Regions from separate parts of the Vibrio kasasachensis genome, predicted to be linked through region 1. Evidence: predicted binding sites of a transcription regulator. Region 1 holds the regulator's gene; each other region holds the start of a gene.

What was found. Region 1 encodes PurR, which represses purine synthesis genes. Its sites were predicted from a motif close to TNANGNAAACGTTTNCNTNA; they were not measured.
Region 2: metK (methionine adenosyltransferase) is a predicted target of PurR. The motif match lies at 3,364-3,383, and genes of this name have one in related genera.
Region 3: purT (formate-dependent phosphoribosylglycinamide formyltransferase) is a predicted target of PurR. The motif match lies at 1,497-1,516, and genes of this name have one in related genera.
Region 4: L4C38_RS19190 (formate--tetrahydrofolate ligase) is a predicted target of PurR. The motif match lies at 4,312-4,331, and genes of this name have one in related genera.

What each region holds. Positions count from the first base shown of each region.
Region 1 is NZ_JAKJTB010000015.1:97,515-105,878, forward strand. Features, by position in the region: gene glgC (glucose-1-phosphate adenylyltransferase) at 1-1,175, shown strand, start outside; gene glgA (glycogen synthase GlgA) at 1,165-2,622, shown strand; gene L4C38_RS13210 (alpha/beta fold hydrolase) at 2,784-3,569, shown strand; gene L4C38_RS13215 (putative signal transducing protein) at 3,547-3,861, opposite strand; gene L4C38_RS13220 (TVP38/TMEM64 family protein) at 3,858-4,565, opposite strand; gene L4C38_RS13225 (TfoX/Sxy family DNA transformation protein) at 4,671-5,264, opposite strand; cyclic di-GMP riboswitch class I at 5,377-5,459, opposite strand; gene purR (HTH-type transcriptional repressor PurR) at 5,611-6,615, opposite strand; gene torD (molecular chaperone TorD) at 6,817-7,470, opposite strand; gene torR (two-component system response regulator TorR) at 7,710-8,364, shown strand, end outside.
Region 2 is NZ_JAKJTB010000021.1:57,448-65,811, reverse strand. Features, by position in the region: gene L4C38_RS17255 (endonuclease) at 1-345, opposite strand, end outside; gene L4C38_RS17250 (SprT family zinc-dependent metalloprotease) at 439-936, opposite strand; gene L4C38_RS17245 (DUF2189 domain-containing protein) at 1,008-1,805, opposite strand; gene metK (methionine adenosyltransferase) at 2,072-3,226, opposite strand; gene tkt (transketolase) at 3,546-5,555, shown strand; gene L4C38_RS17230 (hypothetical protein) at 5,619-5,855, opposite strand; gene epd (erythrose-4-phosphate dehydrogenase) at 6,078-7,103, shown strand; gene L4C38_RS17220 (phosphoglycerate kinase) at 7,255-8,364, shown strand, end outside.
Region 3 is NZ_JAKJTB010000012.1:9,091-17,454, reverse strand. Features, by position in the region: gene L4C38_RS08890 (SLC13 family permease) at 1-1,340, opposite strand, end outside; gene purT (formate-dependent phosphoribosylglycinamide formyltransferase) at 1,576-2,751, shown strand; gene L4C38_RS08880 (thiopurine S-methyltransferase) at 2,842-3,489, opposite strand; gene L4C38_RS08875 (nucleotidyltransferase family protein) at 3,797-4,573, shown strand; gene L4C38_RS08870 (DUF3187 family protein) at 4,678-5,658, shown strand; gene L4C38_RS08865 (sporulation protein) at 5,655-6,398, opposite strand; gene hutC (histidine utilization transcriptional repressor HutC) at 6,607-7,326, shown strand; gene hutI (imidazolonepropionase) at 7,424-8,364, shown strand, end outside.
Region 4 is NZ_JAKJTB010000026.1:53,509-61,872, reverse strand. Features, by position in the region: gene L4C38_RS19220 (fatty acid cis/trans isomerase) at 1-185, shown strand, start outside; partial or broken gene L4C38_RS19215 (type IV pilin protein) at 516-641, opposite strand; gene L4C38_RS19210 (DUF2860 family protein) at 830-1,780, shown strand; gene L4C38_RS19205 (alpha/beta hydrolase) at 1,791-2,993, shown strand; gene L4C38_RS19200 (TetR/AcrR family transcriptional regulator) at 3,138-3,608, opposite strand; gene L4C38_RS19195 (hypothetical protein) at 3,953-4,138, shown strand; gene L4C38_RS19190 (formate--tetrahydrofolate ligase) at 4,360-6,108, shown strand; gene L4C38_RS19185 (GFA family protein) at 6,187-6,594, opposite strand; gene msrB (peptide-methionine (R)-S-oxide reductase MsrB) at 6,728-7,864, shown strand; gene L4C38_RS19175 (DUF4282 domain-containing protein) at 7,960-8,208, opposite strand.

The DNA.
Region 1 (8,364 bases):
CGAGATTGCTTCCACTCACAGAGTCTCGCAGTAAACCTTCGGTTCCGTTCGGGGGGAGCTATCGCCTTATTGATTTCGCGCTTAATAATTTCGTTAATGCTGATCTGATGCGCATATATGTGCTGACTCAATTTAAATCACAATCCCTTTTCCATCACCTGAAAAAAGGTTGGAATATTAATGGGATCACGGATAGGTTTATTGATCCTATCCCCGCTCAGATGCGTACAGGTAAACGTTGGTATGAGGGGACTGCTGACGCTATTTATCAAAACCTACGTTTTATGGAACTTTCTGAGCCTGATCAAGTTTGTATCTTCGGTTCCGATCATATATACAAAATGGATATCAAGCAGATGCTCGATTTCCATAAAGAGAAAGAAGCATCCTTGACTGTTTCTGCTTTGCGTATGCCGCTATCTCAAGCATCCCAATTTGGAGTTATTGAGGTAGATATTGATGGTCGTATGATTGGTTTTGAAGAGAAGCCAGTTAATCCGAAAGCGATTCCGGGCGATCCTGAGCACGCATTGGTATCTATGGGGAACTATGTGTTTGAAGCTCCGGTATTGTTTGCGGAATTGATCGAAGATGCCGATAACCCAGGTTCTGATCATGACTTTGGTAAAGATATCATTCCTAAAATGTTTCCTCGTGGAGATGTCTTTGTCTATGACTTTAGCCGTAACAAGATCACTGGCGAAAAAGAAGAGGTTTACTGGCGTGATGTAGGGACGATTAGTGCTTATTGGGAAGCGCATATGGATCTTCTCAAAAAAGATGCTCCGTTCTCACTTTATAACCGTAAGTGGCCGTTACATACATTCTATCCTCCACTACCACCTGCGACGTTTACGGATTCAGATAATGGTCGCGTACAAATCATAGATAGTTTGGTGTGTAATGGTAGCTTGGTTTGTGGCTCTCGAATTGAAAAATCAGTACTTGGTTTTCGCAGTAACATAGGTTCGGCATGTGATATCAGTGAAAGTATCCTGCTTGGTGATGTGAAAATTGGTGAGGGGTGTGTATTGCGCCGTGTGATCGTCGATAAAAATGTTGATATTGCACCGGGGACTCAGATTGGCGTTAATTTAAAAGAAGACCGTAAGCATTTCCATGTCTCTGACGAAGGTATTGTCGTCATCTCGAAAGGAGCGCGTGTTGGTTACTAATCCTTTATCAATTTTGTTTGTAGCCTCCGAAGTTGAAGGGCTGATAAAGAGTGGCGGCTTAGCGGATGTCGCTAAAGCATTGCCTCAAGCTCTACATGCGTTAGAACAAGATGTCAGGGTAACCTTACCAGGTTATCGTAAAATAGAGGCGCTACAGAACGCACCAATAGCTTTGCAAACTCAGTTAGAACATTGGCCTCACACTCCTTACAAAGTGCGCCAGCTTTCGATAGGGGACGTTACAGTGTATGCCATTGAATGCGATCAGTATTTCGCACGAGGTGATATGTATTCTGAGTACAATCAAGCCTATCCAGATAATGGCGAACGCTTCTCGTTCTTTAGCGCGGCATGCCTCGACATGCTGCCTAAATTGGAATTTAAGCCAGACATTATCCATGCCAATGATTGGCATACTGGGTTTGTGCCATACCTGCTTAAGCATCGCTATGCGGAACACCCATTTTTTGACCATACCAAAAGCGTAATATCGATTCACAATGCTGTATTTAAGGGCGTGTTCAGTTTCGATGAGTTGCCAACGTTGCCTGAAATGCAAGGGCGCTATGCACCTGATGCGGCAGTCAGTGCTACCCATGTAACGATGCTTAAAGCGGGTGTAATGACGGCAGACAAAATTAACGCTGTTAGCCCTACATATGCAGAAGAGCTCAAAACTGAGCTGGGTAGCCACGGTATGGCGAAGGAGTTTCGCGCTCGGGAACATGACTTAGTCGGTATACTGAATGGTTGCGATTATGGTGATTGGAATCCGGCTATCGATGATTTTCTTCCAACAACATACTATGCAGAAATGCAAAGTATGTTGGCGGGCAAGGGCGTGTGCAAACAAGCGCTTCAACAGCGCGTAGGCTTACCGACGAACGATCTTGCGGTGTATGGCATGGTTTGTCGCCTAACGAGCCAGAAGGGCGTACATTATTTGCTGCCAATTCTAGAGCGCTTTCTTAAATTGGATGCACAACTGGTTATTGTTGGCACGGGTGACCCAATTTTAGCCACTCAATTGGCGGAAATAGCGGCCTGCCATAGCGACAAGTTCGCATTTGTTGAAGCGTATAGCAATGAGCTTGCACACTTGGTTGAGGCGGGGGCTGATTTCTTCTTAATGCCGTCTGAATTTGAACCTTGTGGTCTAAATCAAATATATAGTATGGCTTATGGCACCTTGCCTATTGTGCGAGCGGTCGGTGGATTGAAAGACAGTGTGGTTGATTATGATGTTGCCCCTGAAATCGCCACTGGGTTCAGTTTTCTAAATCCAGAACCAATCGAGCTTCTTAGCGTGATGCAGCGATCTTTATTGTTCTATGTACAGCAAAGAGAAGAGATGGCACGAGTACAACTGTACGCAATGCAGCAACAATTTTGCTGGAAACGAGCTGCGGAAGAGTACTTAGCTTTGTATCGAAGTGCACTCAGTTAAAAGAGAGGTTCATAAAAAGGCATCAACTGATGTCTTTTTTTTACACTTTTCTCATCTCAAATACTTATAAATGATGTAATCTCAGTTGAGGTGAAGCAACTTTGTGGTAGGCTTCTTTTTCTTAAGTAGTATTAATTTTAATAGCATAAAAGAGTAATGCCTTGCTGTTTCATAAAACCTATCTTCATCCGACTAGTACAGAATGGGTTGTTTTCGTTCATGGTGCTGGTGGCAGTTCATCGATCTGGTTCAAGCAGATAAAAGCTTATAAAACGCACTTCAATTTATTGTTGATTGACTTACGTGGGCATGGCAAATCGAACCAGTTACTTAAAGAGATTATGGCGAGTCGCTATACCTTTAAAGCCGTTACCCTCGATATTTTGCAAGTTTTAGATCATCTTAAAATTCAATCTGCTCACTTTGTCGGTATGTCATTAGGGACTATCATTGTGCGTAATGTGGCTGAGTTGGCTGCGGAGCGTGTTAAGTCAATGGTGTTAGGTGGCGCGGTAACGCGTTTGAATACCCGTTCGCAGTTGTTGGTAACGGTTGGTAACGCCTGTAAGCATATATTGCCCTACATGTGGTTATACAGCTTGTTTGCCTATATTGTCATGCCGCAGAGCACGCAAAAACAGTCCCGGCATCTATTTATTCGGGAAGCAAAGAAGTTATGCCAACAAGAGTTTAAGCGTTGGTTCAGGCTTGCGTCTGAAGTGAACCCCTTGATGCGTTACTTCAAAGATAAAGAGTTACCGATCCCAACACTGTATTTAATGGGCGATCGTGACTATATGTTTATCCAGCCAGTTAAAGAAATGGTGCAAGTGCATAGACAAAGTCAATTACTCGAAATCGCTAATTGTGGTCATGTGTGTAACATAGAGCGCCCAGATGAGTTCAACCAGCATTCTATTCGTTTTATTCAGCAACAGATAAGCTAGATCCACACTGCCAACATAAAGCGAACTGACCTTCGTTTATTTCATTGCACACTGGGCATCGCCAAGATTGCTCGGTGTGTGGTTGTTCAAACTGCTCAATCAAGTGCATCGCTTGTTGTTTTTTGCCTTCCTCCAATAGCCATACGTGTGGTGCGCTCGCTTCACCAAATGGCACCTCTCCTTGTAAGCCAAAAATGCCTTCACCGCGCACCTCACACTTGATGTCGTATGAACGTAAAAGCTCACAGACGATGTGAGCTTGAGGAGGATTGTTCGCGCTGTATATCTTCAAGACGCTTCTCCATTTTGTGCATCATTTTGAGATTGCGGTGAACGCTTGAATTTTGTCATCAACCATTTAGCGACAATTGGGAATAATCCAAGTAGTGCAAATGAAATGAGTACAGAAGGTGAAACGATACCGGATAGGCTGTCAATTTGTGCCAATTGTGTACCTGCATTGAGGTAAACCGCCGTACCAGGCAGCATGCCAATTTGGCTGACAAGATAAAACCGCGCTGTTGATATTGGCGTTAGCCCCATTAATAGATTGATTAAGAAGAATGGGAATACAGGAATAAGGCGTAACGAAAATAGATAGAATGCGCCATCTTTTGCAACGCCTTGGTTTATCGAGTTCAACTTATCACCAAATTTGCTTTGTACCCAATCACGAAGTAGGAAACGGCTGCTTAGGAAAGCAATTGTTGCACCTAATGTACTAGCAAATGAAACGAGCAGTAGGCTGCTCCAAAAACCAAATAGAGCAGCGCCAAGTAAGGTGACAACCGCCGCGCCAGGAATAGAAAATGCGGCGATTGCAACATAGGCAAAAAAGTAGCTCAGGGCTGCGAGTACGAAGTTCTGTTCGATAAATGCACTCAGTGCAGCTTGTTGGGCTTTGGCATTAGTCAGCGTAAGTTGATCACCAAATTGCGTGATCAGCAGGGCAATTAACGCGACGAGAAATACTCCGATAACAAGCTTCTTATTCATTTTTTTCTCCTGAACTTGATGTTCATTTACTATCTTGTTGAATAAGAACCGTAAAGCCAACGAAAACTTTCAAAAAAAAACCAGCGATTATCGCTGGCTTAGAGTTTAGTTATGCAACCTTGAAAGTAATTCATCCCGACGAGATTGCGGAACCACTGACCAGTGTGTTCCTTTTATTGCACCTTCAAGCGACCACAATAGCTCAAGGCTTATTTCACTAACGTGTGACTCTCGAATAGCCTTGTAAGCTTCAAGAGAGCCAGTTTGTTCGAGTTGCTTAACGTTGTCGATACCGACTTTCTTAAGCATTCGTTCTGTCGCCAGTCGTAAATTGGGTAAATCCTTGATGCGAGTTGGTTTGGCTTCAGCTTGAGTAGACTTTTCGCTTTGTGCTTTAACAAGCGCTTCACGAGCAACTTGCAGTGTTTGGTCACAATCGTCCTGCCATTCTTCACTTAAAGCAAAGTATTTGGTCACAACAGGGAACCCACGCTTGTGATACACGTACGGCTCTAGACCTTGTTGTTTAAACTGCTTAGTGAGTGTGTTGTCGGCACGAATATGAAGTTTGTCGTGTACAACTAGCGCAAACATTGTTTCGTCTGCGAAGATCCCAAACCCACCAAACATAGAGCGAGATTTAATACGACCTAGTGGCTGAAATAGCCTCATTGAGTCTTTAAGTATTGGTTTATCCATTCAGTACTTTCTCGGTGTATGTGTATAATAATACGCCACCAAATCAGGTCCGAGAGAATAGCAGCTAATGCAGAAATCAGGAGAGTAATCCGTTAACGAGTGCATTTCTACCATCGGTAACCCCGCTGCCATACATAATGTTTAGGCCGGTGGCTTTGCGTCCCATCTTTTCAGAATGGTTTGCCCTGTGCGTGACTTAATTTGCTTTGCTAAAGATTAAGATACTTCGACATAGAAGTATTACAACACTATGAGATATTTGTGATCCTAATGCAAGAATTAAGTTGAATGTGAAAAGCAATAGCTGATGTGATGACCATCAGCTATTGTTATAGGAATCATTAGCTTAGTTTATTTTAGCTACTGTAGAGCGTTCAACGATTTCTGGATGCATTTCAAATATTCGTTTGTCGTGTTCTTTATCTTTAATTCGCTCAAGTAAGATTTCAAACGCATTTTTACCGACACGACGTTTTGGTTGGTGAACTGTAGTTAATGGCGGAGAGAAGTACTCAGCCAGTTCAATGTTATCGTAACCAATGACAGACATATCTTCAGGAACACGGATGCCATTTTGCTGTAGGCGGCTCATTAAACCAAGTGCCATCGTATCATTGAAGCAGAAAATTGCGGTAGGGCGCTTATCCATAGCAACGATTTTGTCCGCAGCTAGCACAGCTGTGTCACATTCGAAGTTGCCTTCTAGAATCCAATCTTCGTCCACGGGTAAGTTAGCTTCTGCCATAGCACGCTTGAAGCCTTGAATACGTTCCTGACATGCAGCTTTCTCAAAGTGACCACTTAAACAGGCAATATCGGTGTGACCATGTTTAATTAGGTACTTCGTTGCGAGGTAACCACCTTCTTCTGAGTTGTCGATGATTTTGTCGGCTTGCGAACTTTCAGGACCCCAATCCATGACCACTTTTGGAATATCTTTGTGACGATTAAGCATCTCACTCAATTCTTCAGTGAAATCTGAACACATAACTAAAATACCATCGACACGCTTTTCAGCCAACATACGGACATAGTCACGTTGTTTCTCGTAGATACCACCGGTATTGCACAGAATTAAGGTATAACCTTGGCGATAACAGTAGCTTTCTACACCATCAATCACTTCAGAAAAGAATAAGTTTGTAGATTGAGTAACCAGCATACCAATGGTGCGCGTGCTGTTACATTTCAAACTACGAGCTACGGCACTAGGAGCGTAGTTTAGCTCTTGTACTGCTTCCATTACACGTTCTTGAGTTGTTTCTGCAACAAAGCGAGTTTTGTTAATTACGTGCGAGACTGTTGTTGTTGAAACGCCCGCGAGACGCGCAACATCTTTTATAGTGGCCATAAGGTGTGATCCTATTTATAGTTGCCACCTAGCTATTCACATTCTTGAATAAATTGGCAGGAAGTATTAGAAATACAAAAACCGCTTTTTTACAGCGGTTTGCACTTGATTCATATTTTTTATCGTTTTCGGTTACGATTTTAGACCGCATCGTCGCCAGTAGCAAACGAAAACCTTTTCCCATCAAACGGAAGTCGGATTTTAGTCGGCTTCACCAACAAGATAGTCGCAATCAAGGTTTAGGAATGCAACCAGAAGCGATACAACCGCAGAGTAGAAGCCAAACGAGTCTAAACTTTGGCTCTTTGCTGAGAATTTTGGTACCCAGTTAAGAATATGTTGACGAATAAAGGATTCTTGTTCGATGAGCGCATCATTTAAATGACGCTCCTGCTCAAGTTCATTTGAGCGAATAATCATATTACCTAAGAGGTCGAGTTCGATGGCAATATGGTCAGCAGGTTCATTCATCTCTTTATTGATCGCAACACCGTGTTGAATGAGCAGTGCTTCCATCTCTATCGCGGGTTCATCATGTAATAGACCGCTCTTACCCACATACATAGAGGCATAAGGTAATGCTGATTCCTTGTCTGACTTTAAAAATAAGTCACAAAAATCAGCGGCAAGTTCAAGTTGTCCATCCTCGCGATCGATCTGACGATTTAGCGCGTCAACAAGTCGATCAATTGCGGGTTTTAGTGTTGGGTTTTCACCAAGACCAGCTAGGAAGCTGCGAATTTCAGGGCTTTGATATTGAACTAGTTCTGCCTCTGTAAGCTCTTTGGCAAACAAACTAGAAAACCACCAGTAAATTTCTGCACGCTTTTCATTAAAAGCTTTTAGTTCTTGCATCTGATAATGCTCCAAGTTTTCGTACTGTTAGTATTTTAGCGAAGAAAAATGAATAGCGATAACGCATGTTGTGACTAAATGGGTCAAAAAATGGCAAAATGTTAACAACTAAGCTAGGTTTGTTTTGAATCAATAAAAAATCATCTTTCTTGAGTTTAATATAACAAAGACTAGAAATGTTACGACTTATGAATAGAATACAGTTGAAATTAATTCCTAATGTAAATTAAGTGGTTTAGATGAGCTATCACGTATTAGTTGTAGAAGATGATGCGGTCACTCGCAGTAAGCTAGTTGGCTACTTTCAAAATGAAGGTTACACCGTCAGCGAAGCCGAAAGCGGAGAGCAAGTGCGCAGCATGCTACAAAATCATTCGATCGACTTGGTTATGTTAGACATCAATCTTCCTGGTGAAGATGGTTTGATGTTAACACGAGAACTACGAAGTCAATCGGACATTGGAATTATCCTGGTAACAGGACGCACGGATAGCATTGATAAAATTGTTGGTCTAGAAATGGGCGCAGACGATTATGTGACAAAACCGTTCGAACTTCGCGAACTACTAGTGCGCGTGAAAAACTTGCTGTGGCGTATTTCTGCAGCCCGCAACGCAGGCACTATCGCTGACCAAAAAAATGACACCAATGTTGTCCGTTTTGGTGAGTGGATGTTTGACATTCAACGTCGAGCACTGAGTCGTAATAACGAGCCAGTTAAATTAACCAAAGCAGAATATGAGTTGTTGGTAGCACTATCTTCGTACCCGAATCAAGTTCTTAGTCGCGAACGTATTTTGAACATGATTAGCCATCGAGTAGATGCGCCAAATGACCGTACTATTGATGTTTTGATTCGTCGCATGCGTGCTAAAATGGAGTTTGATCCGAAGA
Region 2 (8,364 bases), on a different contig from region 1:
GTATTTCTTTTTCGAGCACTCTTTGCGTCCACCATCTTGCCAGCATTGCATTTGATGACCAAATTGCCATGCTGGCACGACATGCTCCCATTCAATGCGGGTTGCACGAACTTTTTGTGTTTGTTTACGAATTTTGTAGCCACATGCATCTAGATCAGGAGTGCCTTTTTTACCTTGCCAATTGATTTCACAGCCGCAGTAAAAACTGGTTGAGTAATCCAATTCTCTTTCTAGATCTTTATAGATATTTACCGCTTCACGTTTCGCCGCAGAAAAGGAGCTTGGCGGTGCAGCAACGACACTACTTGCTGCGAAAACAAGTAACAGACAAGAGATTTTACGCATGGAAAAGTCTTATATAAGGATGATGTTTTGCATGATATCACCCAAATAAACACTTGTTAGCTGATAATTATACTAATTGTATTAAAGCGTAATTTAGCTGAGTTGCTTACCAGTAAAGGTGAGTAACTGCTTACATTGCTGGCATCGGTAGCTCGATTGAGCGCGCAGTACTTTATTGTGTCGACGAATACTCAGTGGGTAAAGGGTGCACTGACATTGGTATTCGAAGGTTTTCCCTTTCACCGAATCAACGGCAAAGCTATGTGTGGTTCTTGCCGGAATATGAAATACCGCTTCCATTACGCCTTGCCATTCTTTGCCATGTGGTCGCACACGACCATACACTTGATAAGTGATCAAGTGAGCGACTTCATGGGGGATTACTTCATCGAGAAATGCTTGTGAATTCTCAGTAAACAATACTGGATTAATGCGAATTTCATTGAGTTGCAAGTAGGCTTTACCCGCGGCTTTGCCACGTAATTTAAAGCTCATACATGGCTTAGGGAAAACACATGTGAATGCCTGTTCGGCTTGCAAAATACATTGAGCCACTTTTTGCTGGGCTCGATAGCGAAGTTCTAGATCCACAACCACTCCAATAAAATAAGCCCAACACTGTGGTTGGGCTGAAGTGATAATAACGTGAAGTGGTGGCGCTGTTAAGACTGATGTTTCTTCTTGATCACTTCGTGATAAGCATGCCATGTTCCATAGCCAAGAATAGGCATAGTAAATAGCATTCCTATTCCGTAGGTAGCAAAGCCAATTAAAATCCCGCCACAGATTATTGCTGCCCAAACAATCATTGCCGGAATGTTAGAACGTACAGCATTAAAGCTGCTAAAGATTGCGGTCATAATATCGACCTGTCGCTCCATCATCAGCGGAATTGAGAAAGCTGAGATGCTGAAGACGGCGCATGCCAGTACAAAACCGACCATTGAACCGATGACTAGAAATGGTAAGAATTCAGCTAATGGGGCGCCTTGCACTGATGGGTAAAGGGCATGTAGTAGTGCGGCAATCCGCATCCAGAAGATCATACATACTGCAAGTAACACTGCGAATGCCCATTGCGAGCTAGAATTTCGTCCTATGGCTTTAATCGAATGGAACAGGCTAGCACTGCGCCCTCTTTCTCTTTCCCAACTGGCGTCATAGAGACCGAGTGCGAGGAAAGGACCAATTAACATATACACCACTAAGCTTGGCATAATTACTAAATGGGTTCCCTGCCATTGAATTAGTAATACGATGCCAACCGCCGCAGCCATAAAACACAGCCCATAAAAGGCACTGATAATAGGCATACGTACAAAGTCATTAAGCCCTAAAGCGAGCCAATGGAAAGGCGAACTCATACTTACTGTGTTGCATGGAAAGGTTCGAGCGTACTCATGGTTGGGTACCTCTCTTTTCTCACTTTTTAAATCTGACGGGTTCACGGTTCGAGGCATGACTCCTCCTTGATTGTCTCTCACGGATGCCACTATCGATTTGTGGCTATGGTTGATGTCGAGCTAACGTTTAGGACACCTTATTGTCGTGAGCCGCATCGTAGGTTTTACGTCAAAATGATATTTAACATTATTGTAACTATTGGCGTAGATGAGAGAATTTACAAATTATTTCGGAATAGTCTTTGATTGAAGAGAATGGTGATAGGCAGATATAAAAAGCCCTCGCATAGGCAAGGGCTTGGAAATAGCAGAGAGTCAGTCGATTACTTTAGACCAGAGAACTCACGTAGTAGTGCTGCTTTGTCAGTCGCTTCCCAAGGGAATTCTTCACGACCAAAGTGACCATAAGCCGCTGTCTTCTTGTAAATCGGTTGCAGCAGGTTTAGCATTTCTTGTAGACCATATGGACGCAAGTCGAAGAACTGACGAACCGCTTCAATGATGATGTTGTGTGCTACTTTTTCAGTACCAAACGTTTCAATCATGATTGAGGTTGGATCAGCAATACCGATTGCGTAAGACAGTTGAATTTCACAACGGTCAGCCATACCAGCAGCGACGATGTTTTTCGCCACATAACGTGCAGCGTATGCTGCAGAACGGTCTACTTTCGATGGATCTTTACCAGAGAACGCACCGCCACCGTGACGAGCTGCGCCGCCGTAGGTATCGACGATAATTTTACGACCAGTTAAACCACAGTCACCCATTGGACCACCGATAACAAAACGACCGGTTGGGTTGATGAAGTATTGAGTATCTTTGCTCAACCATTCAGCAGGAAGAACAGGTTTGATGATCTCTTCCATTACTGCTTCACGTAGGTCTGGCGTAGAAATTGTGTCACAGTGTTGAGTTGATAGAACTACTGCATCAATACCGACGATTTTACCTTGATCGTATTGGAATGTTACCTGTGATTTTGCATCAGGGCGCAACCAAGGTAGTGAACCGTTCTTACGTACTTCCGCTTGGCGTTGAACTAAGAGGTGTGAGTAAGTGATTGGAGCAGGCATTAGCACTTCAGTTTCGTTACAAGCGTAACCAAACATGATGCCTTGGTCACCAGCGCCTTGTTCTTTAGGATCGGCTTTATCAACGCCTTGGTTGATGTCTGGAGACTGTTTACCGATAGTGTTTAGTACAGCACAAGAGTTTGCATCGAAACCCATGTCTGAGTGTACATAACCAATTTCGCGAACAGTTTCACGAGTCAGCTCTTCGATATCAACCCATGCTGAAGTGGTGATTTCACCACCTACCATGACCATACCCGTCTTCACGTAAGTCTCACATGCTACACGTGCTTTTGGGTCTTGCTCTAAGATCGCATCAAGAACAGCATCAGAGATTTGGTCTGCAATTTTATCTGGATGGCCTTCTGAAACTGACTCAGAAGTAAATAGGTGCTTAGCCATGTGGACTCCATGTTTGTAAGGGATACAGTGTTTATGGCCTGTATTAAAATAGTCTTAAGCTTTGTAGGTGTTTCTACATCTAGACGTCTATTTTAAGTTCGCCAGTTCTAATTACAAGCTATTTTTTATCATTACAAGAAACCAATCGATTGCGTCATTCTTGTATCAACCTTCTAACTTAGGCGAAACATACGAGAAAAATGCAAATAATAGTGTGTTTTATGCTTGGAAAACGTTTGCAGTGATCTAGGTGCTTTGAGAGAATACTCACCATTATTTCCCGTAATATTAACTCGCTTACTTACACTCAGGATCAGACATGTCTTCTCGTAACGTTCTTTCGAATAAAGAGCTCGCTAATGCAATCCGTGCCCTAAGCATGGATGGTGTTCAACAAGCTAACTCTGGACACCCAGGCGCACCAATGGGTATGGCCGATATCGCTGAAGTTCTTTGGCGCTCTCACCTAAACCACAACCCAGCAAACCCAGAGTGGGCTGATCGTGACCGTTTCGTACTGTCTAACGGTCACGGCTCAATGCTGATTTACTCTTTGCTTCATCTTAGTGGTTACGAGTTATCAATTGACGATCTGAAAAACTTCCGTCAACTGCACTCAAAAACCCCGGGTCACCCAGAGTACGGTTATGCACCGGGTATCGAAACGACCACGGGTCCTTTAGGTCAAGGCATCACTAACGCGGTTGGTATGGCGTTGGCTGAAAAAGCACTCGCGGCTCAGTTCAATAAAGAAGATCATGACATCGTCGACCACTTCACTTATGTCTTCATGGGTGATGGTTGTTTGATGGAAGGTATCTCGCACGAAGCATGCTCTTTGGCGGGAACATTGGGTTTAGGTAAACTGATTGCGTTCTGGGATGACAACGGTATCTCTATTGACGGTCACGTTGAAGGCTGGTTCTCTGATGATACACCTAAGCGTTTTGAAGCTTACGGCTGGCATGTTATCCCTGCGGTAGACGGTCATAATGCTGACGCAATCAATGCAGCTATTGAAGCGGCAAAAACAGATCCTCGTCCAACATTGATTTGTACTAAAACTATCATCGGTTTTGGTTCGCCAAACAAATCAGGCTCACACGATTGTCACGGTGCTCCTTTAGGTGCAGACGAAATCGTAGCAGCGCGTGAATTCCTAGGTTGGGAGCACCCTGCGTTTGTTATCCCTGAAGATATTTATGCGCAGTGGGATGCAAAAGAAGCTGGTGCAGTTAAAGAGGCAGCTTGGAACGATAAGTTTTCGGCATACGCAGCGGCATACCCTACTGAGGCGGCTGAGCTTAAGCGTCGTTTGAACGGTGAACTTCCGGCTGAGTGGGAAGAGAAAGCAAACCAAATTATTACTGATCTTCAAGCTAACCCTGCAAACATTGCATCGCGTAAAGCATCACAAAATGCACTAGAAGCATTTGGTCAAATGCTTCCTGAATTCATGGGCGGCTCTGCTGACCTAGCGCCTTCTAACCTAACTATGTGGTCAGGTTCTAAGTCTCTAGAAGCAAGCGATTTCGCAGGTAACTACATCCATTACGGTGTACGTGAGTTCGGCATGACAGCTATCATGAACGGTATTGCGCTTCACGGTGGTTTTGTCCCTTACGGCGCAACATTCCTAATGTTCATGGAATACGCACGTAACGCAATGCGCATGGCTGCTCTGATGAAAATTCAGAATATACAAGTGTACACGCACGACTCTATCGGTTTGGGTGAAGATGGTCCAACACACCAACCTGTTGAGCAAGTTGCATCGCTACGCTTAACGCCAAACATGAGCACATGGCGTCCATGTGACCAAGTTGAATCAGCAGTGGCTTGGAAGCTGGCTATTGAGCGTAAAGACGGCCCAACGGCTCTGATCTTCTCTCGCCAAAACCTAGCACAACAAGAGCGCAGCGCTGAGCAAGTAGCTGACATCGCTAAAGGTGCTTACATCCTAAAAGACTGCGCAGGCAAGCCTGAGTTGATCCTAATTGCGACCGGTTCTGAAATTGAACTAGCGGTTGCAGCGGCTGACAAGCTTACCGCTGAAGGCAAGCAAGTACGTGTTGTTTCAATGCCATCTACCGATGCATTTGACAAGCAAGACGCCGCTTACCGTGAATCTGTACTTCCATCAGACGTCACTGCGCGTATTGCAATTGAAGCGGGCATTGCGGACTTCTGGTACAAGTATGTTGGTTTTGATGGTCGTATTATCGGTATGACTTCATTTGGTGAATCTGCACCAGCTGATCAACTATTCGAAATGTTTGGCTTCACGCTTGAAAACGTATTGAATACAGCCAACGAATTACTTGCGTAATGATGCAAGTATAAATCGTCGATAAAGTAAAAAACCGAGCGGAAAAGCTCGGTTTTTTTATGTCTACTCTAATTCGCAGCCTTTGTTATCCAGCGTTTTTTGCCCGCAAACTTTACACTGAACACGCCTGTCCATGTCGTAGTAGTTACCGCCGTTAATAAAAGAGTGCATAAGTAACTTAATACGACCCAATATTGACTTGTCGGTATCGTAACGACTTGGCTTACGAACCAGCACCTCACTATGTGCGGTATCTGCCTGACATTTATTGCAAAAGTACGAAGTTGGAAATGAAAACATATCCGATTCCTTTGGTTGATAAATAGTTAAACAAAACCGCCAAAAGGCACCAAGTACTTTACGTCAGATTAACGGTGACAGGTGTAAATTGATAGTTGCATCAAGTATTACATAAGTGTACAGCTGAGGCGTGCGTGATATGCCACTCTTTTGCTGCTTATACAAAGGAGATGGAGTAACATCGGTCACGTGTTACACAATAATAATATAGGCGATGAAACTATGCTAAAAATAGCGATTAATGGGTTTGGTCGAATCGGTCGCAATGTTTTACGTGCTGTTTATGAAAGCGGTAAGCATCAAGACATTAAAGTAGTTGCGGTTAATGAATTAGCCCAAGCAGAGGCGATGGCGCATCTACTTCAATATGACACTACCCATGGTCGGTTTGGCAAACGAATTAGCCACGATCAAGAACATCTCTACATTCATCATGACAATGGCGAGCATGATGCCGTACGTATCCTACATTTAAATGAAATTAATCTACTGCCGTGGCGCGATCTCGATGTTGATATCGTATTCGATTGTACTGGTGTTTATGGCTGCCGAGCTGATGGCTTAGCGCATATCGAAGCTGGAGCGAAGAAGGTTTTATTCTCTCATCCGGGTGAAAATGATCTTGATAACACCATTATTTATGGAGTTAACCATGAAACGCTAACCGCTGAACAGACAATTGTCTCTAGTGGATCGTGCACGACAAACTGTATTGTTCCGATCATTAAAGTACTTGATGACGCATTCGGTATTGATTCTGGCACCATCACCACCATTCATTCATCGATGAATGATCAACAAGTTATTGATGCTTACCATCCTGATCTACGCCGAACTCGTTCAGCTAGCCAATCGATCATTCCAGTTGATACCAAGCTTCATCACGGAATAGAAAGAATATTCCCGAAATTTTCCAACAAATTTGAAGCGATTTCTGTAAGAGTTCCAACAGTAAATGTCACTGCAATGGATTTAAGTGTCACAATTAGTGCAAATGTGAAAGTTAATGACGTAAATCAAACCATTATTAACGCATCTCAGTGTACATTACGTAATATAGTTGACTATACTGAAGCGCCACTGGTTTCGGTGGACTTCAATCACGATCCACACAGCGCTATTGTTGATGGTACTCAGACACGAGTGAGCAATGGTCAATTAGTCAAAATGTTGGTGTGGTGTGATAACGAATGGGGCTTTGCCAATCGAATGCTTGATACAGCATTAGCGATGCAGGCAGCAAAATAATGAGCCTCTAATGAATATGGAGAAATAATTTATTTCAAAGCTTGAAATAAATGCAGAAAATCTCCATATTCATAACCAGTTTGAAGAATTCACAGACTTGGCAGGGCTGCCGAGTTTTCAAAATTTTATTTAATATTTGAGAGGACAAATCATGTCTGTAATCAAGATGACTGACCTGGATTTAGCAGGTAAACGTGTATTCATCCGTGCTGACCTAAATGTGCCAGTAAAAAACGGTAAAGTAACTTCGGATGCACGTATCATCGCATCTCTTCCAACCATCAAACTTTGCCTAGAAGCAGGCGCTAAAGTGATGGTTACTTCTCATCTTGGTCGTCCAACTGAAGGTGAATACGCTGAAGAGTTCTCTCTACAACCAGTAGTTAATTACCTAAATGACGCACTAGATTGTGACGTTAAACTAGCGAAAGACTACCTAAACGGTCTAGAACTAAACGCTGGTGAGCTTGTTGTTCTTGAAAACGTTCGCTTTAATAAAGGCGAGAAGAAAAACGAAGAAGAACTATCTAAAGCATACGCAGCACTATGTGACATATTCGTAATGGATGCATTTGGTACTGCGCACCGTGCACAAGCATCTACTCACGGCGTAGGTATGCACGCAGAAGTAGCTTGTGCTGGTCCTCTACTAGCTGCTGAACTAGAAGCGCTTGGTAAAGCAATGAGCAACCCAGAGCGTCCTCTAGTGGCTATCGTTGGTGGTTCTAAAGTTTCAACGAAACTGACCGTACTTGAATCTCTATCTAAAATTGCTGACCAATTGGTTGTTGGCGGTGGTATCGCGAATACATTTATTGCAGCAGAAGGGCACAATGTAGGTAAGTCTCTATATGAAGCAGACCTAGTTGGTACCGCGAAGAAACTAATGGAAGAGTGTGCGATTCCAGTTGCAACTGACGTAGCGTGTGCAAAAGCTTTTGATGAAAATGCAGAAGCTGAAATCAAGAACGTTGCTGACGTTCAAGATGACGACATGATTTTTGACTTAGGTCCAGATTCAACGGCAGTACTAGCTGAAATCATCAGCAACGCAAAAACTATCCTTTGGAACGGCCCTGTTGGCGTATTCGAATTCAAAAACTTCGAAGCGGGTACCGCTGGTATCTCTAAAGCAATCGCTGAGTCTGCAGGTTTCTCTGTAGCTGGCGGTGGTGACACGCTAGCCGCTATCGACAAGTTCGGTATCAAAGCTGACGTCTCTTATATCTCTACTGGCGGTGGTGCTTTCCTTGAGTTTGTT
Region 3 (8,364 bases), on a different contig from region 1:
CCTACACGTGCCATTTGGCTACTTTGTACGTTACCCGTAGCGTGTGCCAACGCATTGGGTGGCGTACTGATAGGCAATGACATACCCAGTGATGCGGCAAAAGTAACCACTAGAATTAACGTCACTTCCCCTCCTAATGGAGCAAGCGATGTCATTGATGAGCCTAATGCAGCCATAATTGGCATCAATAAGTTAGCAGTCGCGGTATGCGACATAAAATTCGCCATAATTAAGCAAAGAAATGCTGCACCAAATAAAACCACATATGGCGAATACTCATCAAACGGAATACTGTGGACCACTAATCTGGCAAGTCCTGTTTTGTCGAGCGCCAGGCCTAACGCAATACCACCGGATACTAACCAAAGCACGTCCCAAGAAATCTTTTTTAGATCTTCTCTATTAATGATGCCAGTAAGAGAGAATACCGCTACTGGGATCAACGCAACCGTATAAGAGTTCATACCGTGGGCTGAGCCCATTAACCAAAGCAAAATTGTTGAACCAAAAGTGATGTAAACCATAATTGCTTTTGGTGTTTTAAGAAACTTGCCTTTAATCGATAAATCGATACTTTTTTGATCCGCAGTATAGAGCGCGTTAATTAGGAACCAAGCCAATGCCATCATCACAATCACAAATGGCACGCCAAACACCATCCACTCACCAAAAGAAATGAAGTTTTCCCCAACTAGGTATTTAAGCGCAATCGCATTTGGTGGTGTACCAATTGGAGTACCGATACCACCGATATTAGCCGCAACCGGAATACACAGCGCAAATGCCACACGACCGGGATCTTTAGGACCAAATACCGCGATCACTGGCGTTAATATAGAAAGCATCATCGCAGTCGTTGCAGTATTCGACATAAACATCGAAAACGTTGCTGTGATTAGCATCAAGCCTAACATCACATATTTAGGATCATTACCGAAAGGTTTAAGCAATACACGAGCTAGGTTGACATCTAAACGATATTTGGTTGCAGCCATCGCAAGAAAGAAACCACCTAAGAAAAGCATGATAATTGGGCTAGCAAACGTCGCCATTATCTCGTTGTATTTAAGCAGTTCACCAAAGTGTGCTTCACCTTGGTCTAAACGTAAAAAGATAAGCCCTTTGTCGGAAAGCATCAGCAGTTCAAGGACGATAATCACTACGGATGTGGCATAGATAGGAATTGGCTCAAAAACCCAACATAAAGCAGCCAGTAAGAAAATCGCTATAACCCTTTGCTGAAGGATAGTAATACCTTCAAACGGGAAAGCACTTAATGGCATGAAAAGAATTATCAGCGGTATCCCCACCGGAATGATGTATTTTAAATATGCTCGCATTACGCCACTACTCTTCCTGAGATTGTCTATTTCTATCATCCACTGATTGTTCTTAATAGATTTGGTGTTAGATCAAGGATATTTAATTCACAAATCATACAGTTGAAAAAGTGTGCTTCATGTCAGCTTTTGTTATTAATCTAGCTTTGATTACACTCGCGCAAACGTTTGCTTTTTGTGGTTATTCCAGTATGATTCTGGACAGTTTTCAATATCTTTAGACGAAAGGTTTGGTATGTTTGGTACAGCAACTAGTGAAAATTCTACCCGTGTTCTTCTATTGGGCTCAGGCGAACTTGGCAAAGAAGTTGCCATAGAATGTCAGCGTTTAGGTTTAGAAGTGATCGCATGTGATCGTTATGAGAATGCACCAGCTATGCAGGTTGCTCACCGAAGCTACGTACTGGACATGCTTGACGGTGATGCCTTAGAAAAGATTATTGCCCTAGAAAAGCCGGATTACGTTGTACCTGAAATCGAAGCGATTGCCACTGATAAGCTAGTAGAGCTTGAAGCCAAAGGGCTCAATGTCGTGCCAACCGCTAACGCAACCAAACTCACCATGAACCGCGAAGGTATTCGTCGCCTAGCTGCGGAAGATTTGGCGTTAACCACATCCCCTTACCGCTTTGCTGATACCTATCAAGATTTCACCTCCGCAGTAGAAGCGGTGGGTATTCCGTGTGTCTGCAAACCAGTTATGAGTTCTTCAGGTAAAGGACAAAGTGTCATCAAAAGTGCTGACGACGTTGAGAAAGCATGGCGCTACGCTCAAGAAGGCGGAAGAACGGGTGCGGGACGAGTTATTGTCGAAGGCTTTATCGATTTCGACTATGAGATCACCCAATTAACTGTCAGAGCTTCAGACGGGGTCCACTTCTGTGCGCCTATTGGTCATCGCCAAGAAGACGGCGATTATCGTGAATCATGGCAGCCACAAGTGATGTCTGATGCAGCACTTAAAGCAGCGCAACATGCCTCAGAAAAAGTCGTCAATGCACTTGGCGGTTACGGAATTTTTGGTGTTGAGTTATTCGTAAAAGGTGACACTGTCATTTTTAATGAAGTCTCTCCTCGCCCGCATGATACTGGGTTGATTACTCTTTTATCGCAAGATATGTCTGAATTTGCTCTCCATGTTCGCGCCTTTACTGGCATGCCTATTTCGGAAATCACTCAATACGGTCACTGTGCTTCTGCGGTTATTTTGGGGCAAGGAACCTCAAATAATATTCGCTACGACGGCGTTGCCGATGCGTTAGCTGCACCACAAACACAACTGCGTTTATTTGGTAAACCTGATATTGACGGACGTCGTCGACTTGGCGTTGCTATCACTCAACGCAGTACGATTGAACAAGCGATTGAAGATGCGGTAAGTGCGGCAAATAAAGTAAGAGTCATTTACTAAACGCCACTTCGTCCTATCTCAATTAAAAAAACGCTTGCAGCCTTTGTTACCCAAATAGCGTTGCAAGCGTCTTTGATTGTCTATTTCCGATCAACTCTCGATCAAATATACTTCTTCAGCAAACCTACTCAGACCTTTCTTCGCAATTTTCGGGTGTGTATCATCTGCTTGATCACAATAGAGTTTAGTGATTTTGTACTCACCAAAATGACGCTGCACTTCTTGCTCATGAATAGAAAAAGGAGGTCCCGCCATTTCTTGCTGTGGGTAATCTAAGGTTACCAACAAAATACGGGCACCTGGGTTGAGCAAAGATTTTAATCGCGCGACGTACTCGTCACGCATTTCTTCTGGTAACGCGATCAACGCTGCTCGATCGTACACAATATCAACTGGTTTAATTGGTGCTGTAAAGTAATCACCCACATAGATAGAGAGTTCATCAAATTGAAACAGTTCATGTTGCCCATTAATAGGTATCACCATTGGGGTATAGAAATGCTCCGCAAAGAATGAACGTACTGCTATGTTACTTAACTCGACACCTTGGACATCCTCATGTTTGGTTGCCAACCAAACTAAATCTTCCGATTTACCACACAGCGGAACAAACACTTTATCGCTGAAAGAAGGTTGAGTATTTTGCCAAAATTTAAGCAAAAGCGGATTCACATCTTCTAAATGAAAACCGATGACGTTAGATGCCCATTTGTTATGCCAAAATTCTGGATCTTTCATGTTACTTGTCTCTGCTGACTTTTGAGTGCTAAGACTATCTAAAAGCACTGCAAATATAAACAAACCATTCACATTGTGTTCAGTTTAATCCGATATACTTATTTACACTTTCTGGATGAACTTATTCGGATCGATTCAATCCAAATGATTACTAATGGGAGCCAGTTAAAACTTTTGCATCAATACTATTTGATAGGATTGAGTTTGCTCAAACAGCCCCAATGATTAATGTAGATAGTTGATTTGTTTAGGTGTGATGACTTCTAGTTCCCCTTTTTCTAAACAACGACAATCCTGAGGAGAGTGAATGAGCTTATTCCTACGCACTACGGCACTTATGCTTTTAATGCTAAGCCGTTCTCCAGCTTTTGCCGCAATGCCAATGCCTGCGCCAAATAGCGATGGCAACCGAAGTGCAAACCAAGATCAAGTGTGCTCAAAAGCCTTCAAGCACAATTTAAGTGGCTTGTACGGTATTTCATCCACTGATACGACCCCGCTTCAGCCCTATTCAGATTTCGATGTGCTTTATAGTAAAGCGCACCAAGCTCAATATGAGCTAGAGACTATCTGTAAAAGTACAGCTCTTCTCACCCGCACTAATGCCTATTTTGCAGGCGTGAAATCCTCTCACCGTGCGCAAGAAAAAATTGCCCTTGAACTGGACAACCAAGTAAACCGTATTACTGATTTAGCACGAGCAACTATTGTTGCAGACGATGTAGCAAGTCTAATGGAGGTTTATGAAGTACTCGATCGCGAAACGACCATCGTAAAAGTAAAAAACCGCTTTAAAAAACCAGCCGCTTCAGGCTATCGCGATCTAAACCTGTTAGTTAAGCTACCTAAAACTAATTTAGTAGCGGAAGTGCAACTGCATTTAAAAGCAATTGCTGATGTTAAATCGGGTCCTGAACATGCTTTATATGAAAGAATTCAGCGCATTGAACGCCATGCTGATACTGAAAAACGCATACAAAATGAATTTGAAACTGCGCAAATCGAAAACATGCGTCGTCAATCACGCCAACTTTACCAAGACGCTTGGCAACCCTACATTACCACCAACTTAAGTGCCGCTTAACTACAAACAGGCTGAATTATCAGCCTGTTTTTATTTGTATTTATTTCTCTAACCTTTAATTTCTAAACTATAGTCTTATCAAGAATAACTAGAAGAAATGTGATATGAATAAGACTATTTTATTGGCGGGCGCGCCTTTAATAACCGCACTGACCGTACACGCGGCACCGCCGCAATCGACCAACTATGGACCGTTACAAACTTACGCACAATCACCCTTCATCACTAACGGTCTCGCACCACAACTACGCTCTGGCTTTTCAATTCCGGAAAACAATGTCGAACTTTCCGCCTCATTAACGGCTGCCAGTATTTGGGCTAAAAATGGTCTCTACGAACTCGATTACTACCAAAACCAGTTACAGCTTGGTGGTAAATGGCAGCTAAACTCTTCTTGGCAATTTGAGCTAGGTTATCGCTGGAATTACGCCGGCAATAATAGCCTCGACTCGCTGACTATTGCCTTTCACGACTGGTTTTCCATTGACCAAAATGGTCGAGATTTGGTTGAGAATGATCGTTATGTTATCGACATACCAGGTTATGATATTAATCAACGAGATTTCCGCGGCGAAATGCTGAGCCAAGGTTTATACAGTTATCTGCAATATCAACTCTATCAAATTGAACGACACGGTTTATCGTTCGGTCTAAGCTTATATTACAGTGATATTGGACACGGTTTTTTTGCTCACAGCGATTGGGAGCAAGGATTGCAGCTCAATTACGGTTACCTTAATGGCAATCATGGCTTTGACCTTACTGCCAGCCAAACTTTTCGGGACACTCCAAGCAATTTTATCCAAATGCCCTACGTGTCAAACAACTGGTTTGTCGGCGCGAGTTATCGTTATCAATGGTATCAAAACCATTACCTCATCGGACAGGTCGGGTTTTATGAAGGCATTTCTACGGCGAATGATGATTTTGCTAAGATCGCTACCGAAGTCACGTTAGGCTATCGTTACCAAATGCCACAATCGGCTGTCGAGTTCTCAGTTGTGGAGAATATGATCACTGCCGATAACAGCACCGATATCGCATTTTCGTTTGCTTACCGGTACCGCTACGGCGCAAGTAATTAAATTGCAAGCACGCGAGAAACAGCAGATTGAACTTCACCGTCTGATGCTTCGCGCGACAGCGTGAAAGAGGTGTATTGATCACCACGCATACCCAGTGAGCGATCCACCTCAGCTAAGCAGTGAACTAAACTGCCTTCAATAACAAATGACAACTCAATCTCTTTCTTATTGATAAAACCACCGTTTCTAAACTCAATTTCCTGATAGCAGCCTGATTTGGAACTGAAGTTTCCGCCACGCAGATACCCTTTCTCAACATCGGATTTAACCAATTCAAAGCCACCACGCTCTATTGCATCAATCACTTTAGCCACCACAGGTAGCGGACGGACATCAATATAATCGCGGTCTTTTGGGTCTATTGCGAAATCAATATCAAGTGTCGTTTCTAACCAGACATGACATTGATTTTTAATCGCGTTCAACGATGTTATTGGCGTTTCGTCATGCAACTGCAATTCAAATGGAACTTGCTTGGCTTGGTTTGCTTCAATCACAAACGGCTGCACTGCCTGTAGTTGACCCAAGATGAACTCTTGGTAGCTCACCCCGTTATCTGACTCAACCTTAACTTCAGTACAAATTTTCAAGGTAATGGCATCAATCTGTTGTTCAACATCACCACCTTGAATGTGCACAACGCCTTTCACTCTCTCACCTTGGAAAACAGCCATACTCTCTATCACTGTGTCCACTTTGGCTGATCCAATTCCCATTGAAGCTTTTAACTTTCCAAACATCTTGTTCCCTTTATCTATTCTTATTGTAACCAAGTAATCGCAAGAGACTTGGCGAGAATTTGTATCTCATATCCTTTAGCAACATCGCAAGTTTTTTCCTTATCGACTGAGCCTTATCTCATTCGTTTGATTGATTTTTATCCCACACTTGCATTTGTAGTGTCACAACCATTACATTTGTATAGTCAATTTAATTAAGTGTCTGTTTATGTCTCAATTGCCTTTATACCAACAAATTAAACGCTATATCCTCAGTCAGATTGATTCTGGAACTTGGACGATTGGTCAACGCATTAGCACGGAATTCGAACTCACCGAGCAGTTTAATGTCAGTCGTATGACGGTCAATAAAGCCATTCGAGATTTAGTCAGTGAAGGTCGGCTTCAGCGCACCCCTAGGTTAGGAACGTTTGTCTGCCAAGTATTGGATAAAGCCGAATCCCCATTAATTGATATACGAAACATCGCCGTTGAAGTGACTGAGAGGGGTAAGATTTATAGCAATAAGGTGCTGGCTCAATCACAGATTACCGCCGATGAAACAACAGCCACCAAATTGGGTATCATGCGCGGTAACCCGGTCTTCTTCAGCGAGATCATTCACTACGCAGACGACATGCCTATTCAACTAGAATTGCGCTGGGTTAACCCTGAATACGCCGCCGATTACTTAAAACAAGACTTTAGCCAACAAACACCCACTCAATACTTGTTTGATGCTTGCCCTCTTAGCGCAATCGAACACAGTGTAGAAGCCGTTACCATTGACGCAGAAAAGCGCAAGTTACTCAAAGTGACGGACAACGAACCTTGTCTACTACTTAATCGTCGCACATGGAGCGGTAATAACCTTGTTAGCAGTGCTCTACTCTACCATCCGGGCTCAAGATACAAATTAAGTTCCACAATCAATTTACGATCACGTTAATTATTCCGTAAATTGATCACATTTCGATTACATGTAAGTTGATCAAACCCAGCGTTAATACCATTATTTGTATATACATTATATTCGAGTGATAGGTATGAACGACAGAGGTACAGAAAAAGGCTCGACATCAGGCAGCTATGATCTGCTATTAGAGAATGCTCGCCTTGTCACGCTAGTGGCAAGCCCTCAAGGGTACGAAGTCATTCACGCGAACCTATACCTGCGTGATGGTAAAATTGCCGCCATCAGCCCAAATCATCTTATCGCTTCTGTTACCGACACCCTCGACTGCCAAGGAAGATTGGTTACACCCGGATTTATCGATTGTCATACCCATCTGGTGTATGCGGGTAACCGAGCAAATGAGTTTGAAATGCGCCTCAATGGCACTCCTTACCAAACCATTGCTCAACAGGGCGGCGGTATTCTTTCCACGGTAAAAGCCACTCGTCAAGCAAGCCAAGAGCAACTTACTCAGCAAGCATTGATAAGATTAGATGGGCTAATTCGCAGCGGTGTCACCAGTGTGGAAATCAAATCTGGCTACGGATTAAACCTGAATGACGAGCTAAAAATGCTGCGCGCAGCTAAAGCATTAGAGCGCCATCGGCATATTCGTGTATCCCCAACGTTATTAGCAGCGCACGCTGTGCCACCCGAATACAAAGGGCAAGCTGATCGCTACATTGATTTGGTGTGTGAAGAGATCATTCCAGCTGTCGCCGATGAAAAGTTGGCAGATAGTGTCGATGTTTTCTGCGAGTCAATTGGCTTCAACCTTAAACAAACTGAGCGAGTGTTTGCCAGCGCACGGCAACACGGATTAGCGATAAAAGGTCACACCGAACAACTATCCAACCTCGGGGGTAGCGCGCTCACTGCTCAATATAACGGCTTATCTGCCGATCACATCGAGTATCTCGATGAAGCTGGAGTGATAGAGATGGCAAAGTTTGGCACCGTTGCCACCCTACTACCCGGCGCTTTCTATTTTTTACGGGAGACACAAAAGCCTCCGATTACGCTGCTTCGTCA
Region 4 (8,364 bases), on a different contig from region 1:
CATTGGTTAATATGCTAAAAAATATGCGCAACAATGATGATTACACCAACTTATTGGATGCATTCTCAATTCGCCGGAGCAATCCTGAATTTTGGGTGTTTAGCGACCAAATTCATGCATGGTACCAGCAAGATCAACCTATCGAATTTGGTTTACTTGACTACAATAGATTCGAAAACCGTTAAATCGTAGTTGAGTTTGTGTGGTGTGTGTTTCAACATACACACCACTCACAATCACATTGACGATCAAACATAATAAGCGACTAGTTCTTACATGGAACAAGTTCGAGCTTTGGTTTTTAGAACGTGCCGTCGATATAATAGCCGGCGCTAGTTCACTTAATATAGCAATGACTACCAGTAAACCTCCCCTCTTCTATATCACTCTTAAATACAAAAACCGTATTGCCTTTGCGGCCTCCCTCTGCCTTCCAGATTGAGTCAAAGTAATCACCATAACTGCTACAATGTACGGTCATGTCATGTCCGGCTCGTGAGTTGGAAACCCATAGGCAAAGATTCATTAATGGCTGGAGTGCTAAAGTTAACGAACAACGGTATCGCCGTCACTGCAAGAATACTTAGCACCACAATCACAACTGTCAACTCAATCAAGGTAAAACCTTTTGCTCTTTTCATTGTGCAATTTTTCTAACCTCAAAGCTAAGATCATGATCCTTATATTAATTTTAATACGCAGAACGTCTTAGTTACTCAATCTAGTTACAAGGTTATGGATACATTTCTACGCCTCTCAAATAGAATTTGACATTTTTTTTACTTAACGTGCGACACCCTTTATGTAACACAAAAAACGAGAGATAAAGATGAAGCGACTAACCCTTACTGCAATTGCCCTATCCATCTCAGCATTTGCAAATGCTGATCAATTAGATGACAACGGATTCAGTGGCGAGATTACTGGTCTAATTGGCTTTACCGCTGAAAAGTCAAACTTTAATACCGATGAAAAGAAAAAAGCAGATAATGAACTCAATACATCTGGTAGTAGTGAATCGGGTATTACGGCAGCACCATTAGGACAAATCCGCTATACCTTTGATGACCGAAACCAAGTGTTTATCGGCACATCGAGAGAAGACATTGCCGTTGGTGATTTTGCTCTTGAAGCTGGTTACACTCGCGCAATCGGAGAGCATTCAACTCTTACGTTGTCATTCTTACCATCTTTGGGTGGAGAGACATGGGAAGACCCTTATGTAGTCGACCAAGATCGCGAAATCACCGACGTTTCAAGTAATGCATTTAGAGTTAACTATACCAACATCTTAGATTCAAACTTTTCTGCCGATCTAGCTTATTTCACTAAAGAATTAGAAAAAGAAGCCTCTGGTGACGCCTCTCTCGATCGCGATGGCTCAGGCATTTATTCAAAGTTCACTTATCACTATGGCATCAATGAAACCTCGATGCTTGAACCGTCTTTGATATATAAATCTTTTTCAGCAGACGGCGATGCCATGTCAAACACCACCTATGGCGTAGAGCTTTCATACAAAAAATTGACGGGGCGTCATGCCTTTGCAATTTCTGGTAACTACGAAACCACATCATATGATGCTCAACACGCCGCTTTCGACATAACCCAAAAAGACCATACATTCGGAATGTTTGGCGCATACGAATACGACCACCTATTTGGCTGGGAAAATGTTGCCTTCAACGCCATCGCTGGTTTTGATATCACCAGTTCAAATATTGCCTTCTACGAATCATCTGAAATCATCATCGGTACGGGTATCACTTACAATTTCTAGGAATAATTCTATGAAGAAACTATTACTCTCAAGCCTTATTGCATGCTCACTCGCGTCTCCTGTAATGGCTGAAGATGCTAACATGACGGCACATCAAGCTTTCAAAGCCAACCTATCTGAGGTGCAAAACCAGTTCTATCGTTCTTTGAGGTTGGAGGAATGGATTGCTATGGGCTTGGCCGCTGAAGACTTTACTGCGACAGTCACCAAGCTAAGTGCTGGAAAAGAAGGATTAGTCGATTTAGAAAACTATGACCGACCAGGATATTGGACATACGAGTTCACGCAAATCGCCAAAAACGCCGAACTAAACGCGATAGCAACAAACAATGCGCAAGCTTACGACCGTGCGAGTGTTTCTTACCTTGTTGCCTCATACCCTAACCTTCAACGACCAAATGAGCTACAGGCGTTAGATAAAGCCGTAGACTTATACATAAAAGCGACAAATTTACATGGTATTGAAGTCGTTAAAGTCGACATGATGCGAGAAGATGGCAGAAGCGTACCTGGCTTGTTACACATTCCAAAACAAAAGAAAGCGCAAGCCCCTGCCATTATGTGGTCTGGTGGCGTAGACAAGACGTTAATAGAGCATCGTAAATCAATTACCCCGCTACTCAACGAAGGTTACGTGGTACTGACATTTGACATGCCGGGAGCAGGACTAGACTACCGAAATCACGTCGAAATTGGTAACGAAAGTGCATCCCACGATGCTGCGTTCAACTTCTTATCAAACAACAAACTCGTCGATTCCAACCGAATTGGAGTGTTAGGTTCATCTGGTGTGGGCCCAGCGCTAATGGACTTTGCCCTTAAGCAAAATCAATTAAAAGCAATCGTTGCTCGATGTGCTCTTGTTGATGGACCAATAGGCAACCCAGAAACCTTGAAGTATATTCCGAAAATGTCAGCGGATTCCTTCATTGCTCGTATCGGTGGCGATATCGGCGATATGGAATACTTTAAAATAATCGGACCACGACTTTCTTTGAAAAACAAAGGGTTATTTGATGGTAAAACTCGTATTGAAACACCATTACTGGCGATAAATACCAAAAAAGACCCCATTGCGATGCCAGAGGATGTAAAGAAGACTGCCGCGCTATCAACTAAAGGCGAAGTTTACATATCAGAAGAATACGGCCATTGCCCTGACGCTATTGAAGCGGATGAAAAAATCATCAATTTCCTTTTAGAGAAAGTGTGATCTCTTTTCTTTAGTAATTCAATTTGGCTTTCCCCATAAGCCCCCCCCCCCTTTAATAGGGGGGAGTGTTTTCTTTCAAATTAGTTCTAAGATCAGCTTGTGAGCGAGTGCTAGCTCAGCCGATATTGGTAACACACTAGCGCATCACTTTATTATCGACAGTTCTTTGCGGCTCATTTGTTCGGCGATATGCACCACCGAGTATCCAATTGCTTTGTAAATTGTCTGCTTGACAAGGTCGTTATCCGTACATTGAATACGATTTTGCAAACCACCAAAACCATCGCCAACAGGGACAATAGGACCTAACGCTCGAACAGCAGCAACAAAGTGTGGATCGTGGTCAATCGCATTCACCCAAGATTCATAAAAATCCGAACACGATCCAAAGTCCAAATTCTCAATCAGTGTTTTAACAATGATCGGTTTTAGCACTTCAGCTATATGCTCTTTTCTAGGAAAGTGGCAATTAATGCCCGAGCGTGACATGCCAATACGTTTCGCTAACGTACCAAGTGTAACGTGTTCAAAACCTTCATTAAGCGTAATATCTAGCGCTGTATCTATAATTTTTTGTCTAGTTTTTGCTGCTTCTTCCGCCGTAGCCTTCGCCATTTTGAAACCCCAATACAATTAGTAGAACAATAATACCTAGCCATCATGTATGGATACAGTACTTATTGCTAATAACTAGGGGGGATATAACAAATTCAAGTAGCCATTTAAAACTCAACAAATGGATTTTTTGTCCGACATTTAGACCAACAACGATCTTTATAACCCTAAAATCTAACTCAGGAAATGCTCATTGGGCTAACACTAAAGGGGGCAACTTGAGGCGTATAGGCATCGTTTGATCCATTCTTGCTTTTCATCTAATCACATACTACACCTAAAAAGCGGTAGGTATGAGAATTGAAAAATACCTTCAATTCATCTATCTGTTTGAGGAGGTGTGTATGAGTAGCAAAGATACGATTCGGACGCTTGAACAGCAAATGTACGTAGCATGTTCAGAAGGCGATTACGACGCAATCAACATGCTAGAGCATCAGTTAGAAATGCTACGTACAAAAACGGAGCACCCTTTTGACGATGATCCTTACGCGCCAGAGGGAAAAATTTTCCCCGACGATGAGTGGTAAACTCGTTTTACTCGTCACTTCGTTTTTCAAAGCCCCTTTTCGGGGCTTTTGTTATATCTGTCTTCATTTGATTTCTTCCTTTCTTCTACCAGCAACAGTGAGCTAAAATACCCCGCGCTAGACGACGTGCTAACAACTATTCCTTTACAAAGCACATTTTGCCGCTATTATCCTTACGCAAACGTTTACGTGTCCATTTTTTCCGCATAATTGAGGGTTTTATGCTATCGGATATTGATATTTGTCGAACCACAAAACTGTCACCAATTAGTGACATTGCAACTCGTGCTGGCTTATTGCACGATGAATTTCATAGCCAAGGAAAGTACAAAGCTAAAGTTTCTCTTACTTGCCTAAAACGCCTTAATGATCAACCGACAGGTAAATTGATTGTTGTCACCGCTATAACACCAACGCCACTGGGCGAAGGTAAAACCGTAACTACCGTCAGTTTGGCTCAAGGCATCGCTAAACTTAATCACTCTGTTATGGCTTGTATTCGTCAGCCATCAATGGGACCGGTATTCGGTGTAAAAGGGGGAGCTGCAGGCGGTGGGCACTCACAAGTCGCGCCAATGGAAGAGCTGAATCTCCACTTAACTGGCGATATACACGCCGTAACTGCCGCCCACAACCTTGCCGCCGCAGCTATTGATGCGCGTATATATCACGAACAGCGTAATGGCTATGACAATTTCGAAGCTCGCAGCGGTTTAAAATCCCTTAAAATAAACCCTAAGCGCGTAGTGTGGAAACGGGTAATGGATCATAACGACCGCGCACTCCGTATGGTCACTGTGGGTAACAATGAACTCAACAAAGATATCAACGGCTACGAGCGCAAAGATGGCTTCGATATTTCAGCAGCATCAGAGTTAATGGCAATTCTCGCTTTATCCTCTGATTTGAAGGATCTGCGTCAGCGTATTGGTCGAATTGTGGTGGCTTACTCATTAAATGATGAGCCCATTACAACTGAAGATCTTCAAGTGGCTGGCGCCATGGCTGTGAGTATGCGCGACGCCATTGAGCCGACTTTAATGCAAACTCTTGAAGGTGTTCCTACGCTCATCCATGCAGGCCCTTTTGCTAATATCGCCCACGGTAACTCTTCAATAATTGCCGATAATATCGCCACCCGTTTAGCCGATTTCACCGTCACCGAAGGTGGGTTTGGTTCGGATATGGGTTTCGAAAAGGCCTGCAACATTAAGGCTCAAATTTCGGGTAAAGCACCTGACTGCGCTGTGATTGTCGCAACACTAAGAGGTTTGAAAGCCAATTCAGGACTTTATGATCTAAAACCGGGCCAAACCATTCCTGATTCTTTGTTCGAAGATGATCACAAAGCGCTTGAAGCAGGTTTTGCTAACCTGAAGTGGCATATTGAAAACGTTGAAAAATATGGTGTGCCAGCAGTAGTGGCGATCAACCGTTTTCCTCAAGACAGTGAGCACGAACTATCGCAACTTCTTGAGATGATAAATGCACTACCAAATCAAGTCGAAGTAGCCATTAGTGAGGGCTTTGCCAAGGGTGGCAATGGCACTATAGCGCTAGCAAATAAAGTGATAAAACAGTGCCAAACTAAAAGCACTTTTACCCCGCTGTACCAATTTTCTCAATCAACGGAAGAAAAGTTGATGGCGGTTGCTGAAGTCGGCTATGGCGCATCTAGCATCACTCTTAGCTATCAAGCTCGACATCAGTTGGAACAGTATCAAACACAAGGTTTTGACAACTTGGCGGTCTGTTTGGCTAAAACGCCACTTTCCATCTCAACTGATGGCAATATTAAAGGGGCACCGAGCCATTTTAATGTACCCATTCGTGAGCTAAAATTATGTGCCGGCGCAGGGTTCATCTATGCTCTTTGCGGCAATGTAATGACAATGCCTGGTTTACCTGAAAAACCGGCATTTATGAACTTAGATCTCGATGATGACGGCAATATCATCGGCTTAAGCTAACGTAATAATTCAGGCTCATTGAAGACGGGCTCTTTCGAGCTCGTTTTCTTAATCTTCTCAATCACAAACACCCACGCATCAGCTTGGAAACCCATTACAGCAAGCTTGCTCAAGCCCTAATTTATGCCATTGTGCCTGCTCTTCAATAAAAATACGCGCATCCACCGTACGGCTAGGTTCCGATTCCAACGCCCCTGCCGGTACCAGCATAAATTTGCCATTTTTGGTCAACACAGGTAACCCCGAACCACAATACTTACAAAACCGCCGAGTAAATAACCTTGTAGGATGGTGATAAAGGATAGTTTGATCTTCACCTTTTACCCACTTAAGGTTCTCTGGCAACGCAAACAAATTGGCAGCATGAGAACTACTGGTTAATTTTTGGCACTGCTTACAATGGCAAAAGTAAAATCGCTTAAAGTCATCCTTTACTTCAAACTGGCAAGCTCCACACATGCAAGTTCCGGTAATATCATTTCCCATAACTCTCTCCAATCCTTTGTTAACCTGTAAATCAGTTTAAATATAATATTAAGCAATATATTAACATTAAGATGAAATTTTTCCGGTCTGCACTCGTTCCTGTCTAAAAGAATGAACAAACTATGAGGTTGGTATGAAACTGAAGATATCGCTGTTACTACCCCTATCTGCTCTGCTGCTTATCGCCGCTTCCTTTTTTGGTGTTGCAGATAGCTCATCAAATAACGTACCGTCAAATGGCAAGCAAGAATTAGCCACTCTAGCCGGTGGGTGCTTCTGGTGTACCGAATCAGATTTGGAAAAATTGCCCGGCGTGATTGATGTTGTGTCAGGTTATGCGGGGGGGCAACTTAAGAGCCCGACTTACAAGCAGGTTTCCTCGGGTAAAACTGAACATATCGAAGTAATTCAAGTCACTTTCGACCCTGAACAAGTAAGTTACGAGCAGGTACTCGATCAGTTTTTCCGCCATATTGACCCAACTGATGATAAAGGCTCATTTGTCGACCGTGGTCCACAATATCGCCCTGCTATCTTCTATCACAACGCATTTCAACAACAGATCGCTCAACAGTTCATGATTGATATTGAACAATTAGGAGTGTTTAAGCAGCCATTAAAAACTGAACTTCGACCATTTGACGAGTTTTGGGTCGCTGAAGATTACCATCAAGACTATTACAAACGTAACTCTGTACGTTATAAATACTATCGTTATGCTTCAGGCAGAGACAGCTATCTAGATGAGATTTTTGGTGATGATCGTAATAGTAATCCTCTGACTCTGCGCCAAATGATCGATGATAAAGAAGCGCTTTCGCAAGGCAAACAATACTCTAAACCTAGTGATAGCGTACTCAAAGCGACACTGACAGAGCTGCAGTATTATGTTACCCAAGAGGACGGTACGGAACGAGCTTTTAGCAACGAATATTGGGACAACAAAGCAGAAGGCATTTATGTTGATGTGGTTTCCGGTGAACCACTGTTCTCGTCAACTGACAAGTATCGTTCTGGAACAGGTTGGCCAAGCTTCACTAAACCCATAAGCAGTCACTTTGTTGTCACCCAGACTGACTACAAAATGGTTTATCCTCGCACAGAAGTTCGCAGCCGATTTGGTGATTCTCACTTAGGGCATGTATTTAAAGATGGACCTAAACCAACTGGATTGCGCTACTGTATGAATTCTGCAGCGATGCGCTTTGTAGCCAAAGAAGATCTAAAAAACGAAGGGTATGAACAGTATTTAACGCTCTTTACTCAATAACAAAAATCAGAATAGAAGCCTTATATAATTAAGGCTTCTACTTGGATGCTATACCCAAGTAAATCCTGCATCTGAGGTTACTTGGGTACATTGTCTTATTTTCTATCAACCAACGCCTGTAAGTTGCCGTTTATTTTGAAAATAACGATCATTAACTCACACCAGATACGTGCACCTAGCGCACCACCGATAATTTGCAACAAGCCAAAGAAGATAGCACTTGCGCCATAACCAGTGAACATCGTCGCCACACCGCCAACGAGTGAAACCAGCAATAATAACCAATAGATAAAAGTAACAATTTTCGGTGTAAGCATTGAATCAAAAAACAAGACGCTTTTCATTCTCTGTCCTTAAAAGATAAAAGTAAAAGGGTGTTGTCACCACATAATCGATTGATATTGCTATCAATCGAAAGTTTAGCCACGTCAATAGCGTATCACAGCACAATAATGAGCATGATATCCAAATACTTTTATATGTTACTCAGGTCACAAAAT